Regions from separate parts of the Exiguobacterium sp. SH5S4 genome, predicted to be linked through region 2. Evidence: predicted binding sites of a transcription regulator. Region 2 holds the regulator's gene; the other holds the start of a gene.
What was found. The regulator LexA, encoded in region 2, represses DNA repair genes until DNA is damaged. The targets are predictions, from matches to a motif close to CGAACATATGTTCG.

Region 1: parE (DNA topoisomerase IV subunit B) is a predicted target of LexA. The motif match lies at 1,905-1,918, and genes of this name have one in related genera.

The regions. Positions count from the first base shown of each region.
Region 1 covers NZ_SJUQ01000033.1:20,170-25,292, forward strand. Annotated here, with positions in the region: gene EVJ32_RS14355 (GGDEF domain-containing protein) at 1-1,046, opposite strand, end outside; gene EVJ32_RS14360 (CoA-binding protein) at 1,399-1,803, shown strand; gene parE (DNA topoisomerase IV subunit B) at 1,936-3,903, shown strand; gene parC (DNA topoisomerase IV subunit A) at 3,906-5,123, shown strand, end outside.
Region 2 covers NZ_SJUQ01000029.1:11,287-16,409, forward strand. Annotated here, with positions in the region: gene EVJ32_RS13675 (MerR family transcriptional regulator) at 1-207, shown strand, start outside; gene glnA (type I glutamate--ammonia ligase) at 253-1,593, shown strand; gene EVJ32_RS13685 (metal-binding protein) at 1,697-2,137, opposite strand; gene lexA (transcriptional repressor LexA) at 2,137-2,757, opposite strand; gene EVJ32_RS13695 (hypothetical protein) at 2,959-3,195, shown strand; gene EVJ32_RS13700 (YneB family resolvase-like protein) at 3,269-3,913, shown strand; gene EVJ32_RS13705 (DUF896 domain-containing protein) at 3,974-4,207, shown strand; gene tkt (transketolase) at 4,407-5,123, shown strand, end outside.

The DNA of each region.
Region 1 (5,123 bases), on a different contig from region 2:
ATCGATGTGACGATCCGGTCCTTGCCGGCCTGTTTCCCAGCCCGGAGGCGGTCGTCTGCTTCTTTGACGAGTGTGTCGACGGCCTCTAATCCGTCGCGGCACGAGACGCCGAACGTCATCGTGACGCTGAGGCGACGCCCGTCATAGATCGTCTCGGTCGTCTTGATCCGTTCCCGGAGGCAGTCGAGCGTCTGTGCGACCTCATCTGCTGTCTGATTGCTCAAAAACAGCAAGAACTCTTCTCCGCCCCAACGGACACAGATCCCGTCGGTCCGCTCGAGGGCGGCGGCGACTTGTTTGAGGACGAGGTCGCCACAATCATGGCCGTGGCGCTCGTTGAACGCTTTGAAGTGGTCAATATCGGCGAGTGCGACGGCATATGGGCGGCCGTCTGCGACGGCTTCCATGACGGCTTGCTCGATTCGTTGATAGCCGGTCATCCGGTTATATAGCCCGGTCAATCCGTCCCGTGAAGCGAGGACGTTCAATCGTTCGTTCGACCGTTCTAACTCGGTCGTCACCTCGACGACCGAGTTCTCGAACACGAACGTCAGCCCGGCGATGAGTGCGATCGTCGACAGCAGACAAGTCAGCCCGATCACTTGCTCGATCATGGGGGCGAGCGGCTGTGTCCCGACCGTGACGTTCAAGTAGAGGAAGCTGTAGATCGCCATCGCGAGTCCGGTCGACATGATGCGGACCAAGCGACTGACGTTCGGCATGAAGAACACCCCGTACGCCACCATGATGATAAAGTAATGGACGTTCGCGCCCCACCCGAGGACGATCGTCGAGATGATGGCGTTATAGACGACTTCGACGAACAGTCCGGTAAAGAATATCCGGTAGTACCGTTTATGTACGAAATAGAATGAGAGCGTGTAATAAAGAACGCTGAACACGTTCGACCAGGCGAGCACCATGACGTCGAGCCGCCAAAATGTGATCAGGAACACGACATGGATGAGCCATGCGAGCGCGTTCCCGTAAAAAGTGATGCGGTAATTATACAGTGTACCGCGACGTTCCTCATAGGCAGTCCCCACGTGAACACCTCCTCGTTCCAGTATACCGAAACGGTAAGGATTTGCCTACGCCTGTTCATGAATCAAGTCAATCCACTCTCTGTAAACGTTGATTTCAGGACGTTATAATTGCGTGAAATAGATATTTCACGCAAGGTTTATAGAAGCGTCATTTGATTCGTTAAAACAGACATGGTGGCATCGTTCGATTTAAAAGCGAATCAACAGGGTGACAATATATTATTATGTAAACCACTATGAGGGATATAAACTTTTGTTTCGACAGCCGTTCATCCGTTAAGCGAAAATAAAGCTTGAAACGGGGAACGAGGTAACGTTACACTGAGAACGTAAACAAAAGGGGGATTTCAGGATGGACGACCAACGTTTGAAACAACATCTCGCTGAAGCGAAGACGATCGCTGTCGTCGGTGTGTCATCGAACCCGAACAAGACCGCCAACCAGATTGCGGAGTATTTGCTCCTGCAAGGGTATACGGTCATCCCTGTCAATCCGACGCTCGAGACGTGGAACGGCCGCAAGGTGTATCCGACGGTCGAGAGCATCCCGGGACGAATCGATATCGTCGACGTGTTTCGCCGGAACGAATATTTGGCCGGCGTTGCCGAGGACGCGGTCCGTCATGGGGATGTCGGACTCGTCTTTAACCAGCTCGGTCTGTCGAGCAAGGACGCCGAACGAATCGTTCATGCTGCCGGACTTGACTACATCGAGAACCGGTGTATTTACGTCGAGCATGCTCGACTCCTCGGCTGAGACCTGCCCCTGCGGCAGGTCTACTTTTTTTCACGCGTCGACGGCGCGGAGAGGAAGGCTTGCCAGAATCCCGAAACAGCTATACAATTAGGTATGAAAAACGAACATGTGTTCGAATATGAGGTGACTGACATGTCAACAAAACTATTTAATTATAATGAAGACGCCATCCAAGTGCTCGAAGGGCTCGCTGCCGTTCGGAAACGACCAGGGATGTATATCGGCTCGACCGACCATCGCGGGCTGCACCATCTCGTCTACGAGATCGTCGACAACGCGATCGACGAGGCGCTCGGCGGGTTCGGTGACCAGATCGATGTGACGATCCATAAAGACGATGCCATCACGGTCCGTGACCACGGACGTGGTATGCCGACCGGGATGCACGCCTCGGGAAAACCGACGCCGGAGGTCATCTTCACGGTCCTCCATGCCGGCGGAAAGTTCGGCCAAGGCGGCTACAAGACGTCAGGCGGACTGCACGGGGTCGGCGCCTCGGTCGTCAACGCGCTCTCGAGCAAGCTGCTCGTCACGATCTATCGCGACGGCAAGGTGTTCGAGCAGACGTTCGCTGACGGCGGTGTGCCACAGACGACGCTCCTCGAGACGGGGAAAGCCCGCCAGACCGGGACGAGCGTCTACTTCAAGCCGGATACAAGCATCTTCTCGACGACGACGTATAACTACGACACGCTCGCCGAACGGCTCCGAGAGTCGGCTTTCCTATTGAAAGGGTTGACGATCACGTTGACCGACGAACGCTCGGACAAGCAAGAGACGTTCCATTACGAGAACGGGATCGCCGAGTTCGTCCACTATTTGAATGACGACAAAGCGACGCTCCACCCGACCGTCTACTTCGAAGGGACCGAGAACGACATCGAGCTCGAACTCGCCTTCCAGTTCACGGACGCCTACTCGGAGAACGTGTTGTCGTTCGTCAACAACGTCCGCACCCGGGACGGCGGGACGCATGAAGTCGGCGCCAAGACGGCGATGACCCGGATCATGAACGAGTACGCCCGCAAAAACGGCTTGTTGAAAGAAAAAGACAAGAACCTCGACGGTGGCGACGTCCGTGAAGGGTTGACGCTCATCGTCTCGGTCCGGATCCCGGAGGAGTTCCTCCAGTTCGAGGGACAGACGAAGTCGAAACTCGGCTCGCCTGAAGCCCGTGCCAGCGCAGACGCCGTCATGGCCAAGCAGCTGACGATTTTCCTCGAGGAGAACCCGCAGATGGCGACGATGCTCATCAAGAAAGCGATCCGCGCGGCCCAGGCCCGTGAAGCGGCCCGGAAAGCGCGTGAAGAGGCGCGTAACGGCAAGAAAAAGAAACGTTCGAGCATCTTGAACGGGAAACTGACGCCGGCGACATCAAAAAACGCCGCCAAGAACGAGCTGTTCCTCGTCGAGGGGGACTCGGCCGGCGGTTCGGCCAAACAAGGCCGTGACCGGACGATCCAGGCGATCTTGCCGCTCCGCGGGAAGGTCATCAACTCGGAGAAGTCGAAACTCAATGACATCATGAAAAATGAGGAGATCAACACGATCATCCACGCGATCGGCGCCGGGGTCGGACACGATTTCGATCTCAGTGACTGCAACTTCGACAAAGTCATCATCATGACCGATGCCGATACGGACGGGGCCCATATCCAAGTGCTCTTGCTGACGTTCTTCTTCCGTTACATGCGACCGCTCGTCGAGGCGGGCAAAGTGTTCGTCGCCTTGCCGCCGCTCTATCGCATCTCGAAAGGGAAAGGCAAGTCGGAGCAGTTCGAATACGCCTGGGACGAGGAAGCGCTCGAGAAACTCGTCAAAGTGTACAAAAAAGGCTATATCATCCAGCGCTACAAAGGTCTCGGTGAGATGAACGCCGATCAACTGTGGGAGACGACGATGAACCCGGACACACGGACACTCATCCGCGTGACGATCGATGACGCTGCCGTCGCCGACAAGCGCGTCTCGGTGCTCATGGGGGACAACGTTGCCCACCGCCGCGAATGGATCGAGGAGAACGTCGCCTTCGGGCTCCAAGAAGATGATTCGATCATCGCCAATGAACATGTGACTAAAGCGATTGAGGAAGTGATGTAACGATGTCGACGATTCAACACATTTTAAACTTGTCGCTCGAACAGGTCGTCGGAGACCGTTTCGGGCGTTACTCGAAATATATCATTCAAGACCGGGCGCTCCCGGACGCGCGCGACGGGCTCAAGCCCGTACAGCGCCGGATCTTGTATGCGATGCACCATGAAGGCAACACGAACGACAAGGCGTACCGGAAATCGGCCAAGACGGTCGGGAATGTCATCGGGAACTACCACCCGCACGGTGACTCTTCTGTCTATGAGGCGATGGTGCGTCTGTCGCAAGACTGGAAGCTCCGCTACCCGCTCATCGATATGCACGGGAACAACGGCTCGATGGACGGCGACTCGGCTGCCGCGATGCGGTATACCGAGGCACGGCTGTCGAAGATCGCCGGTGTCATGCTGACGTCGATCGCGAAGAACACGGTCGACTATACGCCGAACTTTGACGATTCGACCGAGGAACCGCTCGTGTTGCCGTCACTCCTGCCGAACCTGCTTATGAACGGGACGACCGGGATCTCGGCGGGGTATGCGACCGAGATCCCACCGCACAACTTGACCGAGGTGCTCAATCTCGCCATCGCCCGACTCGCCGGCGAAGTCGAGACACCGAATGACGCCTTCCGTTACATGCAAGGTCCCGACTTCCCGTCCGGTGGCACGGTCATGGGCAAAGACGGCATCTTGAAAGCGTTCGAGACCGGTAAAGGCAAGATCATCATCCGCGCCAAATCGGTCATCGAGCCACTCAAGGCCGGCCGTGAACAGATCACGATCACCGAGCTCCCGTATGAGGTGAACAAGGCCAACCTCGTCAAGAAGATGGAAGAGCTCCGTCTCGACAAGAAAGTCGAAGGCGTCGCCGAAGTCCGTGACGAGACCGACCGGACCGGGGTCCGCGTCGTCATCGAATTGAAGAAAGAAGCGGACGCGGAAGGTGTGCTCCACTTCTTCTTGAAGCATACCGACCTGCAGCTCGCCTATAACTACAACATGGTCGCGATCGTGCAGCGGACACCGAAACAGCTCGGTCTGTTACCGATCATCGATGCGTATTTGAAACACGTCGAGGAAGTCGTCACCCGCCGGACGACGTTCGAGCTCGAACAGGCGAAGAAACGCGCCGAGATCGTCGACGCGCTCGAACAAGCCATCTCAGTGCTTGACGAGACGCTCGAACTGATCCGTTCGGCCAAGGACAAGTCCGAGGCGAAGCAG
Region 2 (5,123 bases):
GGCTTCAACTTGGCGGCGATTCGCCATATGCTCGACAACGACGGTGCCAAAGAGACAGAACAATCTGCTTCTGCGGCTCCGCCAAGCGAACCGCCAAAGATTTCCGAGAAAGAGTTACATCAATTATTGAAAACACAGCTTCAAGAAGCTGGTCGTTTCAATAAAACGTCGCTCATCCAAGGAGAGTTGTCACGTTTTTATCGATGACGCCAGTACACAAACCATTACACAATGTGAGAGGGGACTTTTACCATGGCCAGAAAAACGTTCACAAAAGAAGACATCAAACGGATCGCACAAGAAGAGGACGTACGCTTTATTCGTCTTCAATTCACGGATATCCTCGGTACGATTAAAAACGTCGAGGTGCCAATCAGCCAATTGGACAAAGCACTTGATAACAAGATGATGTTCGATGGCTCTTCAATCGAAGGGTTCGTACGCATCGAGGAATCAGACATGTACCTCTATCCAGACCTTAACACGTGGGTTGTCTTCCCATGGACAGACGGCAGCGGTAAAGTCGCTCGCTTAATTTGTGATATTTATAATCCGGACGGCACACCGTTCAGCGGTGACCCGCGCGGCATTTTGAAACGCAACCTCGAGCACATGCAAAAGCTCGGCTTCTCAGCGTTCAACGTCGGACCAGAGCCAGAATTCTTCCTCTTCAAGAAAGACTTGAACGGACAGCCGACACTCGAATTGAACGACCAAGGCGGTTACTTCGACTTGGCACCGGTCGATTCAGGCGAGAACTGCCGTAAAGAAATCGTTATCGAGCTCGAAAACATGGGCTTCGAGATCGAAGCGTCACACCACGAAGTCGCACCAGGACAGCATGAAATCGACTTCAAATACGCGGATGCGGTAACGACTGCCGACAACATCCAAACGTTCAAACTCGTCGTCAAGACGATCGCGGCGAAGTATGGCCTTCACGCGACGTTCATGCCGAAACCACTCTTCGGTGTCAACGGTTCAGGGATGCATGCGAACATGTCACTCTTTAAAGGCGACACGAACGTGTTCTACGACCCGAACGGTGACATGGAGCTCTCGGATACGGCACGTGCCTTCACAGCTGGTATCCTCGAGCATGCACGTGCGTTCACGGCGATCTGTAACCCAACGGTCAACTCGTACAAGCGTCTCGTGCCTGGATACGAAGCACCATGCTACGTCGCATGGAGCGCCCGTAACCGTTCACCGCTCGTCCGTGTACCGGCTGCCCGTGGCCTCTCGACACGTATCGAAGTACGTTCGGTCGACCCGGCGGCGAACCCGTACCTCGCGCTCTCGGCCCTCTTAGCTTCTGGTCTTGACGGCATCGAGAAAGACTTGAAAGCACCGAAACCGATCGACAGCAACATCTACGTGATGGACAAGCCAGAGCGTGTTGCGAACGGCATCGACGATCTTCCGGCGACACTCTTCGACGCACTCGAAGTACTCCGCGCCGACAAAATCGTCATGGATTCGCTCGGTGACCACATCGGCGAACACTTCCTCGAGTTGAAAGAGATCGAGTGGGACATGTTCCGCACGCAAGTGACGGAGTGGGAACGCGATCAGTACATGACGCTCTACTAAGTCGAATGAACTTGAAAAAACGCTCGATCCAGTTTCTTGGATCGGGCGTTTTTTTAGTCAAAACAAGCGACCACTCGCAATTGAGTGGTCGCTTGTTTTGCGATTAGAACGCACGTTTGAAAAATGTGGACGCATAGTCGAGTGCCGTATGGAGCGTCGTCGCGAACACGAGACCGAGGAAGAACGGGATGCCGTTCAAGTCGAGCCACGTCTTCACAACCGCTTCATACGAAGTGAACGTAAGGATGAGCGCGAGCGGGAAGCCAAGGTAGATGACACGAATGAGATCGCTCAACACCGGCAAGTGCGACAGCGGAGACCGGTGCGGCATCAGCTTCACGTAAGGGAGCCAAAAGCCACGCAGCGGTCCCCACCGATAGTATGCATCCGATTTCAAATCGAGGTCCGGGGAGAGCCAAAACGTCCCGATAAGCGCACCGAGGAAAAGGGTAGTCGGGATATCGACATCAATAAAAGGCGTGGCAATCGCTAAAGCACCGATTGCCACGAGGTTCGTACGCGTATGTGTCTTGCCGCTAGCCATTAATGGATCGTCCGGTATACACCGATGACCTTCCCTAAAATGGATACGTTATCGAAATACATCGCCTCAAGTTCATCGTTCTCCGGCTGGAGTCGGACTTTCGACGCCTCTTTGTAGATCCGTTTGACGGTCGCCTCACCCTCGTCCGTCATCGCGACGACAATCTCTCCATTGTCTGCCGTGTTCTGTTGTCTGACGAGTACGCGGTCTCCGTCGAGGATTCCGGCGTTGATCATCGAATCGCCAGAGACGGAGAGCATATACACGTTATCCGAACCGACGATATGGGCCGGGAGCGGGAAGTGTTCTTCCACGTTCTCGATCGCCGTGATCGGTGTTCCGGCCGTAACTTTCCCGATAACCGGGACGTACATGACCGTCTCACGCTCCTCGATGGACGGAGAATCCTCGCTCAACACTTCGAGCGCACGCGGTTTTGTCTTATCGCGCCGAATCAATCCACGTTTTTCAAGACGGTCCAAGTGACCGTGCACGGTCGAGCTCGATGCGAGACCGACGGCTTCACCAATTTCTCGGACTGACGGCGGATAACCTTTCGTCCGAACTTCAGCTTTTATAAAATCAAGAATCTGTTGCTGTCTTGCTGACATTTTTTTCAATGGATTTCACCTCGTTTATGTCGAATAACCTGCGAACGCATCCTATTCTTTATGGATTTATTTTAACACAAGAACATATGAGCGTACAAACATTCGTTCGTTTTTTCTTGACCGAACAGAAGTTCTTGTTTTATGATAAGGACAGATAAAACGAACAGACGTTCCTAAGAACGCATATTCTTATATTTGGAGGCGGTTCAAATGAAAGATACAGTCAATGGATTCATATTGGTCGGAATGGTAGTGCTCGGGATGTTCGCCTTTTACTTAGTCGGCGAGTTTCGCCAAGGCGGGACTGTGGAGCCGAAAGTGATGACGGTCGAAAGAAGTATCGAACAAGAAGTTGCGTTCAACGAAGCAGAAACGCTCGAAGCCCAGCTGTTAGCGGAACGTGCGGAAAAAGAAGAGCGGAAAACGACTTGGTTCGCTGCTGAATGATCGATTTGGATTGCGAACACCCGCTCATCCTGTGTATCGTAAGAGGATGACTGGAAAGAAAGGAAGTGACGAGATGCGAGTCGTCATTTATTGTCGCGTATCGACGAACAAGTCAACTCAGGAAACCTCGCTCACGAGGCAAGAAGCAGAATTGTTACAGATGGCCAAACGTCTCGATGCGGAAGTGATCGATGTGATCACCGAACAAGAGAGCGGATTTGAGGTCAATCGGACGGGTCTGCTCGATTTGTTAGAGCATGTGTCGGCGTCAAAGCTCGATGCCGTGCTCGTGAGCGATGACAGTCGCCTCGGCCGGGGGAATGCAAAAATCGCCATCTTGCATACGCTCATGAAGCATAACGTCCGGCTGTTGACGATGCAGTCGTCCGATGAATACGTCGTCTCCGACGCCGAGAAGATGGTGCTTGAGATTGTCAGCGTCGTCGAGGAGTATCAACGGAAGATTCATAACGCCAAGATATCGCGCGGCATGCGCCGTGCGGTCGCGAATGGGTTCAACCCGCAACGCAACATTCAGCACCATGACCAAGGGGGACGGAGCCGGATTGAAGTGCCGATCGAGGAGATCGTCCAACTCCGGGAGCGGGGGCTCACTTTCGCCGAAATCGCGGCCACGCTCCGTGGATTCGGCTACGAAGTCTCGAAAGCGACTGTGAACCGTCGCTATTTGGAACATGTGGCAGTGCCAGAAACTTGATTCCTACGCCCTGATTTTGTACAGTAGAACTACAAATTCAGTAGAGAGGGGGCGAACCTCATGTTAGCACCCGAACAATTGGAGCGGATTAACTTCCTCGCCAACAAGGCAAAGACAGACGGCTTGTCACAACAAGAGATGGACGAGCAACAAGCGTTACGTCAACAATATTTAAAAGCGTTCCGTCAATCGTTCAAATCCCAGATGATGGGCATGAAAGTCGTCGATCCGGAAGGCAACGACGTGACACCAGAAAAACTAAAAGACGAACAGAACCGACACCGTTCTGAATGAACTCGAATGCACATCCTATTTCGTATAGGATGTGCATGTTTGTTATACACGAAGCTCGATAAGGTTCGACCATTCCCTCGAAAACAGACGTATGGAAGTAAACGATTCCAATCAATGTGACATACTATTTAATTAGTTGTGACACACGATTGAGTGTGCTAAAATATGACGGGTAGAAACTTTCTTAACAACAGAGAGGATGAAATTAGTGGAAACAACTACTAAAGAATTATTAGCGATTAACTCGGTTCGGACGCTCTCGATTGATGCTGTCCAACAAGCGAACTCAGGTCACCCAGGTATGCCGATGGGTGCGGCCCCGATGGCGTTCACGCTTTGGACAGACAAAATGCGTCACAACCCGAAAAACCCGAACTGGTTCAACCGCGATCGGTTCGTCCTTTCAGCGGGACACGGTTCGATGCTATTGTACTCGCTGCTTCACTTGTCTGGTTATGACCTTTCACTCGACGACATCAAGTCGTTCCGTCAAATGGACTCGAAGACGCCAGGACACCCTGAGTATCGTCACACTGCAGGTGTAGACGCAACGACGGGACCACTCGGCCAAGGGATTGCGATGGCTGTAGGTATGGCGATGGCTGAAAAACATTTGGAAGCAACATACAACCGCGATGAGTTCAACGTGGTCGACCACTATACGTTCGGGATCTGTGGAGACGGTGACTTGATGGAAGGTGTGTCGGCCGAGGCTGCCTCGCTCGCCGGTCACTTGAAACTCGGGAAACTCGTCGTCTTGTATGATTCAAACGACATCTCGCTTGATGGCGACCTTCATAAGTCGTTCTCGGAAAGCGTAGAAGATCGGTTCAACGCTTACGGATGGCAAGTCATTCGCGTCGAGGATGGAACGGACATCGATACGATCGCCAAAGCGATCGACGAGGCGAAAGCT